Regions from separate parts of the Sphingobium sp. LF-16 genome, predicted to be linked through region 3. Evidence: riboswitches for the same ligand, from Rfam matches in the RefSeq annotation. Region 3 holds a riboswitch; each other region holds the start of a gene.

Region 1 (3,271 bases), 1.3 Mb from region 3:
AAGCCGCCCGTCGACGACGCAGCAGGGGACCGGCTGCGCCGCCCACAGTGCCGCCTTGGATTCCGCCGCGCCGACGAAGCCGACCGGGCAGCCGATGATCGCTGCGGGGCGCGGACAGGCCGGATCCTCCAGCATGTCGAGCAGGTGGAACAGCGCCGTGGGCGCATTGCCGATGGCAACCAGTGCCCCGGCAAGATGCGGCCGCCACAATTCCAGCGCGGCGGCGGATCGGGTATTGCCCATCGCCCGCGCCATGTCCGGCACGGCGGTGTCGTGCAGGGTGCAGAGCACGGCATTGTCGGCGGGCAGGCGCGCGCGCGTGACCCCTTCCGACACCATGCGCGCATCGCACAGCACCGGTGCCCCTGCGGCCAGGGCCTGCCGCGCCGCCGCTGCAAAGCCCGGCGAAAAGCGGATATGGGCCGCCAGGTCCACCATGCCCGCGGCATGGATCATGCGCACGGCGACCGGCTCCTCCTCGGCAGCAAAGCGCCCGAGGTCGGCTTCGGCGCGGATGGTGGCGAAGGACTGGCGATAGATCGCCGCGCCATCCCTCTCATAATCATGGGGCATCAACAGGCTCCGAAATGGGCAAGAAGGTCGGTGGCGGTGAGGTCAGGACGGACGGGCGCCGATCCTGCGCGGGCATGGAAGGCCAGGTCGTAGCGCCCGTCCCGCCCCGTCAGCACGATGTCGGCCGGAATCGAACTGGCGCAGCCCTTGGCGCAGCCGGAGACATGAAGGCGGCCCGCCACATGGGGGGCCAGCTGGCGGGCGAGATCGCGCGTCTCCACACTCGCCTGCGGGCAGGCAGGCGCGCCGGGGCAAGCCTCCACATGGATCAGCGGGTCGGCAGCGTCTGCGCACAGGCCGGGCAGTTGCCCTTCGGCCAGCAGCATGCGCCACGGGGTCAGCCGCATGGCCGGCGCGTCGAGAAGATGCCGCGCGTCGATCCGGCCGAAGGGAAGACCGTAGGCCATGCCGCCATCCCATGCGCCGGGCATCAGCCGAGCACTCGGCGACGCCGCCTCTGCCGTGCCCGTTGCCCAATCCGGCAGGGGCGCATCATGCCGGGCCATGCGCCCCACGCGCGCGCCGTCGCTCTCCACGAACCATCGGGCTAGCGCGAGCAGCGCATCCACTTCGCCGCCGCTGTCCACCGGCACGCCTTGTGCCCGCCCCTCCGCACGCAAGATCAGGCCGCCGTCCCGCGCCCGCTCGATGCGAAAATCCCCCGCTTCGCCGGACAGGAGCGGCGCGGCGCCGGCATCGATCACGAAGCCCATCTTGCCCGGCAAGTCCGGTAGTTCGTCCAGGCGATCGAGCAACTGGCGGGCGATGCGATGGCTGTCGTCGCCTTCGCGCCAGTCCGGCGCGACCATCACCATGCGCGCGCCCTCGCGCCTGGCATCGTGGTCGACCAGGCCAAGATCGAGCAACCGGTCGAGCAAGGAACGCCAGCTATCGTCGCGCACGCCGCGGATCTGGAGGTTGGCGCGCCGGGTCATGTCGATCAGGCCGTTGCCATGGGCGATCGCCGCTTCGCCCAGCGCCGCCAGGTCGTCGGCCGAAAGACGGCCGAAGCGCGGCTTCACGCGCACGATCAGCCCGTCGCCCGCCGCCATCGGGCGCCAGGCATCGGGACACCAGCCCCGAACGGCCGGCCCGTGGACCACCGCATGGTTCGCGGTCGCCCTATCCCTGCCCGCGCCGGTCTGGCTCACAGGCACATCCTCCGCGCGCCGGGACGCAACCAGGCGGGGCTTGCCGGCATCGCCGGTCGGCGCGAGGTGGCAGGCAGGCGCGACAGGCGCCCGACACCACGCGGCCGTGCAGCCCCAGCCACACGCTTCGCCGCCCAGACGGAAGAGAGACCGTGCCATGACCAATCCCTGGGTCAGGACAAGAGCGACCGAAACGCCGGCAGGTCTCCTGGCTCGCGGGTCGTTGCGGGATGCACGCCTTCCCGGACGCTCTGTCCAGTGGCTGCCCTCATGGGCTCGTGCATCGCGCTATCCGCTTACAGTTGCAGGGACAGCCACGGAATAAGGGGCCAGGCCCCCGCACCGCATTCCCGATTAAGTTCCTTGCGGAACACCGGCGTCAGTTATGCAATGCACCAGCATGAACCGGCGCATCGATGATGCCCTAGTCGAAACATCGGGCTTCGCCAAGACATGGAATGTGTATCGGCAGTCCCGCTGCCGGCTCGACGCCCAAGGCATACCGACGGAGGATGCCGAAACGGAAACCGGAAGCAAGGAAAGCGACGCGGCGTCGGATACCGAAATTATGGCTGGGGCGGCAGGAGCCGCATCCAAGTTTTCTTGCCCCAGCAAAACCGCCGTTCCGATCGGTCGGATGGCTCCGCTCGATGTCATCATTGTAGCAGAGGAATGGAGCGGTTCGTCAACTGGGCAGAATCTACCTGCGTGTCGGCTCACTCCTATCCATCTTGGCTTGCTGTCTCACGCGACGACGGCTGTTAATTAGGCATCCCATGCGATAGGCACCAAGCCATATCGGACATAGATGATCGCTGTAGCCGCAAGTCATCTTGAAATTATGGGGGTACGGCAATGAAGCTCATGCTACGAACAGTCATTGAACGAAGCCCTACCAATCTAAAGCGCCATCTCAATGAAATTATAGCGCTATCGAATGGGGAGAAAGAGGCGCTCGGTTTTCTTCCCAATGCGGCCTACGAAGATGCGATCGTTCAAAAGCGCTTATTTGCAATGCTTGCTGATGATGACCGAGGTGAAAGTGTCGTCGTAGGTTACATATTGCATGGAGGCGTATTCCCTCATGCTCGCGTACAACAAGTCTGTACCAAGCCCGATTGGCGCAGACACAAAGTTGCGTCAGCATTGATCGATGCCCTTGTGGCCGATTTGGAACGTGCGGGCTTTCTCACTTTAAAAGCGAATGTCGCGGATGATTTGCCTCATGCGCAGGCTTTCTATGAACGGCAGGGATTTGAGGCGGTATCGTCGAAGGCCGGTGGCAGTGCGCGTGGCAGAACGATCGTGGTTCGCGTTCGAAATTTAGCTACCCCGAACCTGTTCTCCACCGTGCCTGCCATGATCGATCTCGGGCTGCCGAAACGCTTTGGAACTGAGGCGTCCTTTTACACCTTCGATCTCAACGTCCTTTTCGATCTGGTAAGGAACCGTCAAAGGCACGAATCCGCCTGCGCACTGTTTGGTGCGGCTTTAGATCATCGCATTCGGCTTGGTATTGCAGCCGAGTTTATCAACGAACTTAGGCG
Region 2 (3,271 bases), 920 kb from region 3:
AAATGGGGCCGGGCGTCGCCACCCTGTCGCCGATGCCGGCCGATCGCACCGCCGACCGGCCGACGGGGCTGGAGGATGTCGATCATCGCGTGCTGACCTATGCCGATCTGCGGTCGCTGACGCCGAACAGCGACCTGCGCACGCCGACCCGATCGCTCGACATCCACCTGACCGCGAACATGGAACGCTATATGTGGTCGTTCGATGGGGTGAAGCTGTCCGAAGGGGCGGAGCCGATCGCCTTCCGCCATATGGAACGGGTGCGCGTGACCCTGATCAACGACACGATGATGCCCCATCCCATCCATCTGCACGGCCATTTCTTCGAACTGGTGACCGGCGAGGCTGCGCATAATCCGCGCAAGCATACGGTGAATGTGCTACCCGGCGGCAAGGTGAGTTTCGACCTTACCGCCGATGCGCTGGGCGACTGGGCGTTCCACTGCCATATGCTGATGCACATGCATGCCGGGATGATGCGGGTCGTGACGGTCCGCCACGAGGAGGACGCGGCATGAAGCTGATCGCGCTCCTGCTGCTCGCCGCCGCTGCGCCGGTGCAGGCCCAGACGATGGATCATAGCCAGATGGACCATGGAGCGATGGGCCACAGCATGCCCACCACCGACGCCGCCATCCCGCAAGGCACGGCCCCGCCGGTGCCGACCGACCATGCCGCCGACGCGCTCTATGACCCCGCCGCCATGGCCAGCGCCCGCGCGGCGATGATCGCGGAAGGGGGCGGCATGACCTATTCGCAATGGATGCTCGATCGGCTGGAATATCGCGCCGGCAAGGGCGCGGATGGCTATGCCTGGGAAGGCGAAGGCTGGATCGGCGGCGACATCAACCGCTTCGCGGTCAAGAGCGAGGGTGAGGGGACGGTCGGCGGATCGCTCGAACGGGCCGAGGTGCAGGCGCTCTACAGCCGGGCGATCGACCCCTGGTTCAACCTGCAGGCGGGCGTGCGGCAGGATTTCGGCGAAGGGCCGGACCGCAGCTATGCGGTGATCGGCATCGACGGCCTGGCGCCTTACTGGTTCGAGGTCGGGGCCGAAGCCTTCCTGTCGACCAGGGGCGACGCCCATCTGCGGCTGGAGGCGAGCTATGACCAGCGCATCACCCAGCGGCTGATCCTGCAGCCCGCCGCCGAGTTCAATCTGGCGGCGCAGGCCGTGCCCGAACTGGGGATCGGCGCCGGCCCGTCCGATATCGAGCTGGGGCTGCGGCTGCGCTACGAGATTGCCCGCGAATTCGCGCCCTATGTCGGCGTCAATTGGGAACGCAAGCTGGGCGACACGGCCGACCATGCCCGTGCTGCCGGCGATAGGCCGTCGGCCACCAGCCTAGTGATCGGCCTGCGCGCCTGGTTCTGAGAGGCGCTTGCAGCCCGCCTGATATTCGATTATCGATCCCGCCGATCCTGCGCCGCACGGCATGGGATCATGATCGCGCCGGTGTCCCGAAAGGGGCTTAATAGGGAATGCGGTGCGGACGGGTGACTGTCCAAATCCGCAGCTGTCCCTGCAACTGTAAGCGGTGAGCGCGATGTACATGTGCGGACGGCAGAATGACCGATCCGCCAGCCACTGGGCCGGACGCTAAATCCTGCGAGGCCTGGGAAGGCCGTGCATCAAGCGATGACCCGTGAGCCAGGAGACCTGCCGGCGTCTGGTCGCTCTTGCCTTGGTCCAGGGGATGGCCGCGGCACGGTAACTTCCGTCTGAGCGACGAACGAGCGGCTGGGGCCGCTGCGACAAACGCGCGTCGGTTGCCCATGGGCGCCCGGCCGGCGCGTGTGTCGGACGTTCGCGCGCGTGCCGCTCGTGAAGGTTGCCCCCGCCCGTCGAACGCGGCGCCGGATGGGGGAATATATGAAGTCCATTATCGTTTCGCGGGCCGCCTTGGCCCTTTCGCTCGCCTTTGCATCGCCGGCTCTGGCCGACGAAGGAGAAGGCGACAGCATCGTCGTCACCGGCACCAGCCTGGAAGAGACGCTGCCGCAGCAGCTGTCGCGCTATGGCCATGCGATCGAGATCGTCACCGACACGCAGATCCGCGATGCCGCCGCGATCGATACCGCCCGCGCGCTCGAAGGGGTGCCGGGCCTGTTCATCCGGTCGCAGTCCGGGCCGTTCAGCTATGTCGACATTGCGTTGCAGGGATCGCGCACCAAGGATGTGCTGTGGACGATGGACGGCATCCGCCTCAACAACCGCCTCTATGGCGGCACCTCGCCCAACGACACCATGGCCGCCAGCATGATCGAGCGGATCGAGGTGCTGAAAGGCGGCGAAAGCCTGTTCTACGGCACCCAGGCGGCGGCCGGTGTCATCAATGTCGTCACCCGCGACTTCAGCGATGATCTGGGCGGCCAAGTCAATGCCAGCCTCGACAGCTTTGCCGGCACTAGCCTGGATGGCTATGTTCGCGGCGCGATCGGCCAGCATCGCTTCGTGGTCTGGGCCAATCGCAGCCAGTCGGACGGCTATCGTCCCTATGACGTGATGCAGCCCAGCGCCACCGATCGCGCGCGCGGCTATGATCTCTGGTCGGCGGGCATCAAATATCAATATGATATCGCGCCGGACCTGCGCCTCAACGCGCTCTACCAGCACACCAAGGCCGATCTCGACAATATCAGCGCGACCCGGACGAAGGAGAGCCGCAACGACCGCAATGAGGAAGTGGCCAGCCTGCGCCTCGATTATACCGGCGAGGATGGGGTGCAATTCTTCCTCAAGGGCTATTTCCACGACTGGAAGACCGCCTATGTCCAGATCCGCAACCCCATTCCGGCGGGGCCGCCGCAGGTCATCTACCCGGCCGGCACCTTCTGGGGCTATCAGGATTATGGCGGCAGCGCGGTGGTGCAGCTCAACATGCTGCGCGGCATCGACACGCTGATCGGCTATGATTTCCAGAGCTTCAACGGCCGCGACGACGTCCTGCTGATCGCGCCGACCGATGAACAGGTCCATGCCGGCGTCTTCCAGCTGCGCACCAATGACGAATTGTCGAGCAAGGGACGGATCGCCGCGGGCCTGCGCTACAACAAGGCGAAGGGATCGGAAAAGACGATCTGGAACGTCTCGGGCCGTTATGATGTGAGCGAGGCGCTGTTCGTGGAGGCCAATGGCGGCACCTCCTTCGTGCTGCCCGACGCCTCGCAGCTCTATGGCAATGATCCCTGTTGCGAGGTCGGCAACCCGAATTTGAAGCCCGAGGAAAGCCTGAACCTCAACGCCGCGCTGGGTGGCGCGCTGGCGGGC
Region 3 (3,271 bases):
GATCGCGCTGGCCCTGAAGGGTGTCGACTATGCGCAGGTCGCCCATGACCTGCGCAGCGGTGCGCAGCGGGCACCCGACTATCAGGCGCTGGCGCCGCAGGGGCTGGTGCCCGCACTGGTCGATGGCGACAGCGTGCTGACGCAGAGCGGCGCGATCCTGGAATGGATCGAAGCGCGCTGGCCGCAGCCGTCCTTGCTGCCCGCCGACCCCGGCGATGCCGCGATCGTCCGTGCCATGGCCGGCATCATCGCCTGCGATATCCATCCGCTCGGCAATCTGCGCGTGTTGCAGGCGCTGCGGCAGGATTTTGGTGCCAGCGAGAATCAGGTCCGCGCCTGGATCGGCCGCTGGACCGGCGAGGGCTTCGCCGCGCTCGAAACGCTGATCGCCCGTCACGGCGGCACCTATGCGTTCGGGGACCGCCCCAGCTTCGCCGACTGCCATATCGTGCCCCAGCTCTACAATGCCCGGCGCTTCGGCGTCGACCTGACGCCCTTTCCGCGGCTGTGCGCCGTGGACGCGGCGGCATGCGCGCTCCCCGCCTTTGCCGCCGCGCACCCCGATCGCCAGCCCGACTCTGACATATGAGCGTCAGTGACACGCGCCTGTTCGCGACGCCGGCGGGTGTGCGCCTCTGCCCGATCGCGCAGATCGCCGATGGCAAGGCGCGCAATTTCGTGCTGCAGATGCGCGCCGGCCGCTTCCATGGCTTTGCCGTGCGGGATGGCGATCATGTCGCCGGCTTTGTCGATCAATGCCCCCATGCCGGCCTGCCGCTCGCGCAGCAGCTCGATGATTATCTGACCCCGGATGGCAGCCATATAAGATGTAGCTGGCACGGCGCCCTGTTCCGCCGCGACGATGGCGCCTGCGTCGGCGGCCCTTGTGTCGGCCAGCGCCTTACGCCCTGGCCGCTCGCCATGGCCGATGGCTGGATTGTCACCGCTGCCCAAAGCGACTAGGAACCGGCCCAGGGACGGCGCTTCGCATCGTCCCGACATGATCGCGCCGGTGCCCCCACGGGGGCTTAAAATGGGAAGGCGGTGCGGATGCCATGGCATCCAAGTCCGCAGCTGTCCCTGCAACTGTGAGCGGCGAGCGTGATGAACAAGGCTGTCCCCGATGCGGGATTAGCAGCCACTGGGCCGGACGCTAAATCATGCGAGGCCTGGGAAGGCCGTTCCTCCCGCTATGACCCGCAAGCCAGGAGACCTGCCAGCGTTTAGGTCGCTCTTGCTTTGGTCCAGGGGATGGCCGGGGCACGGTGTTCCGTCTGAGCGACAGGTTGGCGGCTGGAGCCGCGCGGTCACGCATCTGCGGGCGAACAAGCGCCCGTCCGCGATGCCGGCCGGCCGTGCGTTCGCGCCCGGTTCGCTCCCGCCCCGGTTGCTCCGGCGCGCGAGTATTTGTCATGGCCAACACTGCATCTGCCAAGATTCCGACCACCGTCATCACCGGCTTCCTGGGCGCGGGCAAGACCACGCTGATCCGCCACCTGCTGGAAAATGCGAAGGGGCGCCGCCTGGCCCTCATCATCAACGAATTTGGCGATGTCGGCGTCGACGGCGAACTGGTGAAGGGCTGCAACGACGCCGCCTGCCCGGAAGAGGATATTGTCGAGCTGGCCAATGGCTGCATCTGCTGCACCGTGGCCGACGATTTCCTGCCGACCATGACCGCGCTGCTCGACCGGCCGAGCCCGCCCGACCATATCATCATCGAGACGTCGGGGCTGGCCCTGCCCAAGCCGCTGGTCAAGGCCTTCCAGTGGCCCGACATCCGCACCCGCGCCACGGTGGACGGGGTGGTCGCGCTGATCGACGCCGATGCGGTCGCTGCCGGTCGCTTTGCCACCGACGAGGCGGCGCTGGCCGCCGCGCGTGCCGCCGATCCCAATCTGGACCATGACAGCCCGCTGGAGGAATTGTTCGAGGATCAGCTCGCCTGTGCCGATATGGTGGTGCTGAACAAGAGCGACCTGGTCGATGCCGACACGCTGGCCGCGGTCGAGGCGCAGGTCGATGCCGAGACGCGGCCCGGCGTAAAGATCGTCCGCGCCGCCCATGGTGCGGTCGATATCGGCGCGCTGCTGGGCATCGTCGCGGCGGCGGAGGATGATCTCGACGCCCGGCCCTCGCACCATGAGGCGGAGGGCGAGGATCATGACCATGATGATTTCGACAGCTTCGTCGTCGGCGGCGATGCGGTTGTCGATCCCGACACGCTGGTGGAGGCGCTGTCCGCGCTGATCGCCACCCATGACGTGCTGCGCGTCAAGGGCATGGTCGCGGTCGCGGGCAAGCCGATGCGGCTCGTCGTGCAGGCGGTCGGCCCGCGCATCCAGCATTTCTTCGACCGTCCCTGGCAGCCGCAGGAAGCGCGCCGCACCCAGCTGGTGGTGATCGGCCAGAAGGGGCTGGACCGCGCCGCGATCGAGGCCGACATCCAGGCCGTGCTCGGCTGATGCATCTTCTGTCCGCCACGCCGGGAACGATCAGCGACGGCGAGGAGGCGATCGACCTCGACCAGCCGCCCGGCGACATCGTCATCCTGACCGTGGCGGACAGCGACCTGGCCTGTTTCGCCGCCGCCGCCGCGCGCCTGCCCGATGACGCGCCGACCGTGCGGCTGGCCAATCTGCTGCAGCTCAAACATCCCTATTCGGTCGATCTCTATGTCGAGAAGGTGATCGCCAAGGCGCGCTTCGTCTGCGTCATCCTGCTCGGCGGCAAAAGCTATTGGCCCTATGGCGTGGACGAGATTGCGCAGGTCGCGCGCGAACGCGGCATCGCCTTCGCCGCGATCGCCGACGGGCGCGAGGGCGATCCCGCGCTGGACCTCGCCTCCACCGTGCCGGCGGCGATGCGCGAGCAGTTGCGGGACTATCTGCGCCAGGGCGGCACCGCCAATGCTTTGTCCTTCCTGCGCTGCGCCGCCCGGCTGACCGGCGCGGATGCGGGCGACCCCAATCATCCGCTGCCGATCGCCGACGCGGGCCTCTATTTGCCCGGCCATGACCGGCCCGGCGTGGCGGAACTGCGCGCGACCTGGGTCGAGGGGCGGCCGGTGGCGCTGCTGATCTTCTACCGCGCTTTGGTGGTCGCCGGCACGCTGAGCGCGGTCGATGCGATGGTCGCGGCCCTTGGCGCGCGCGACTTCAACGTTGCCGCCGTGCATGTCCGCGCGCTGCGCGAGCCGTTCGTGCGCGACTGGCTCGGCGGGCTGCTGGCCGACATCGCGCCCGACATCATCGTCAATGCGACCAGCTTC

What was found. A riboswitch is a leader RNA that binds a small molecule or an ion and turns the genes downstream of it on or off. The one in region 3 is predicted to bind cobalamin.
Region 1: linked by a shared signal. The riboswitch ahead of DIZ22_RS03300 (cobalamin biosynthesis protein CobG) and the one ahead of cobW (cobalamin biosynthesis protein CobW) in region 3 are both predicted to bind cobalamin.
Region 2: linked by a shared signal. The riboswitch ahead of DIZ22_RS13990 (TonB-dependent receptor) and the one ahead of cobW (cobalamin biosynthesis protein CobW) in region 3 are both predicted to bind cobalamin.

What each region holds. Positions count from the first base shown of each region.
Region 1 is NZ_CP029335.1:666,182-669,452, reverse strand. Features, by position in the region: gene DIZ22_RS03305 (precorrin-8X methylmutase) at 1-573, opposite strand, end outside; gene DIZ22_RS03300 (cobalamin biosynthesis protein CobG) at 573-1,625, opposite strand; cobalamin riboswitch at 1,905-2,117, opposite strand; gene DIZ22_RS21595 (hypothetical protein) at 2,125-2,493, shown strand; gene DIZ22_RS03295 (GNAT family N-acetyltransferase) at 2,580-3,271, shown strand, end outside.
Region 2 is NZ_CP029335.1:3,033,803-3,037,073, reverse strand. Features, by position in the region: gene DIZ22_RS14000 (copper resistance system multicopper oxidase) at 1-518, shown strand, start outside; gene DIZ22_RS13995 (copper resistance protein B) at 515-1,375, shown strand; cobalamin riboswitch at 1,438-1,683, shown strand; gene DIZ22_RS13990 (TonB-dependent receptor) at 1,874-3,271, shown strand, end outside.
Region 3 is NZ_CP029335.1:3,954,742-3,958,012, forward strand. Features, by position in the region: gene maiA (maleylacetoacetate isomerase) at 1-589, shown strand, start outside; gene DIZ22_RS18600 (Rieske (2Fe-2S) protein) at 586-963, shown strand; cobalamin riboswitch at 994-1,236, shown strand; gene cobW (cobalamin biosynthesis protein CobW) at 1,413-2,465, shown strand; gene cobN (cobaltochelatase subunit CobN) at 2,465-3,271, shown strand, end outside.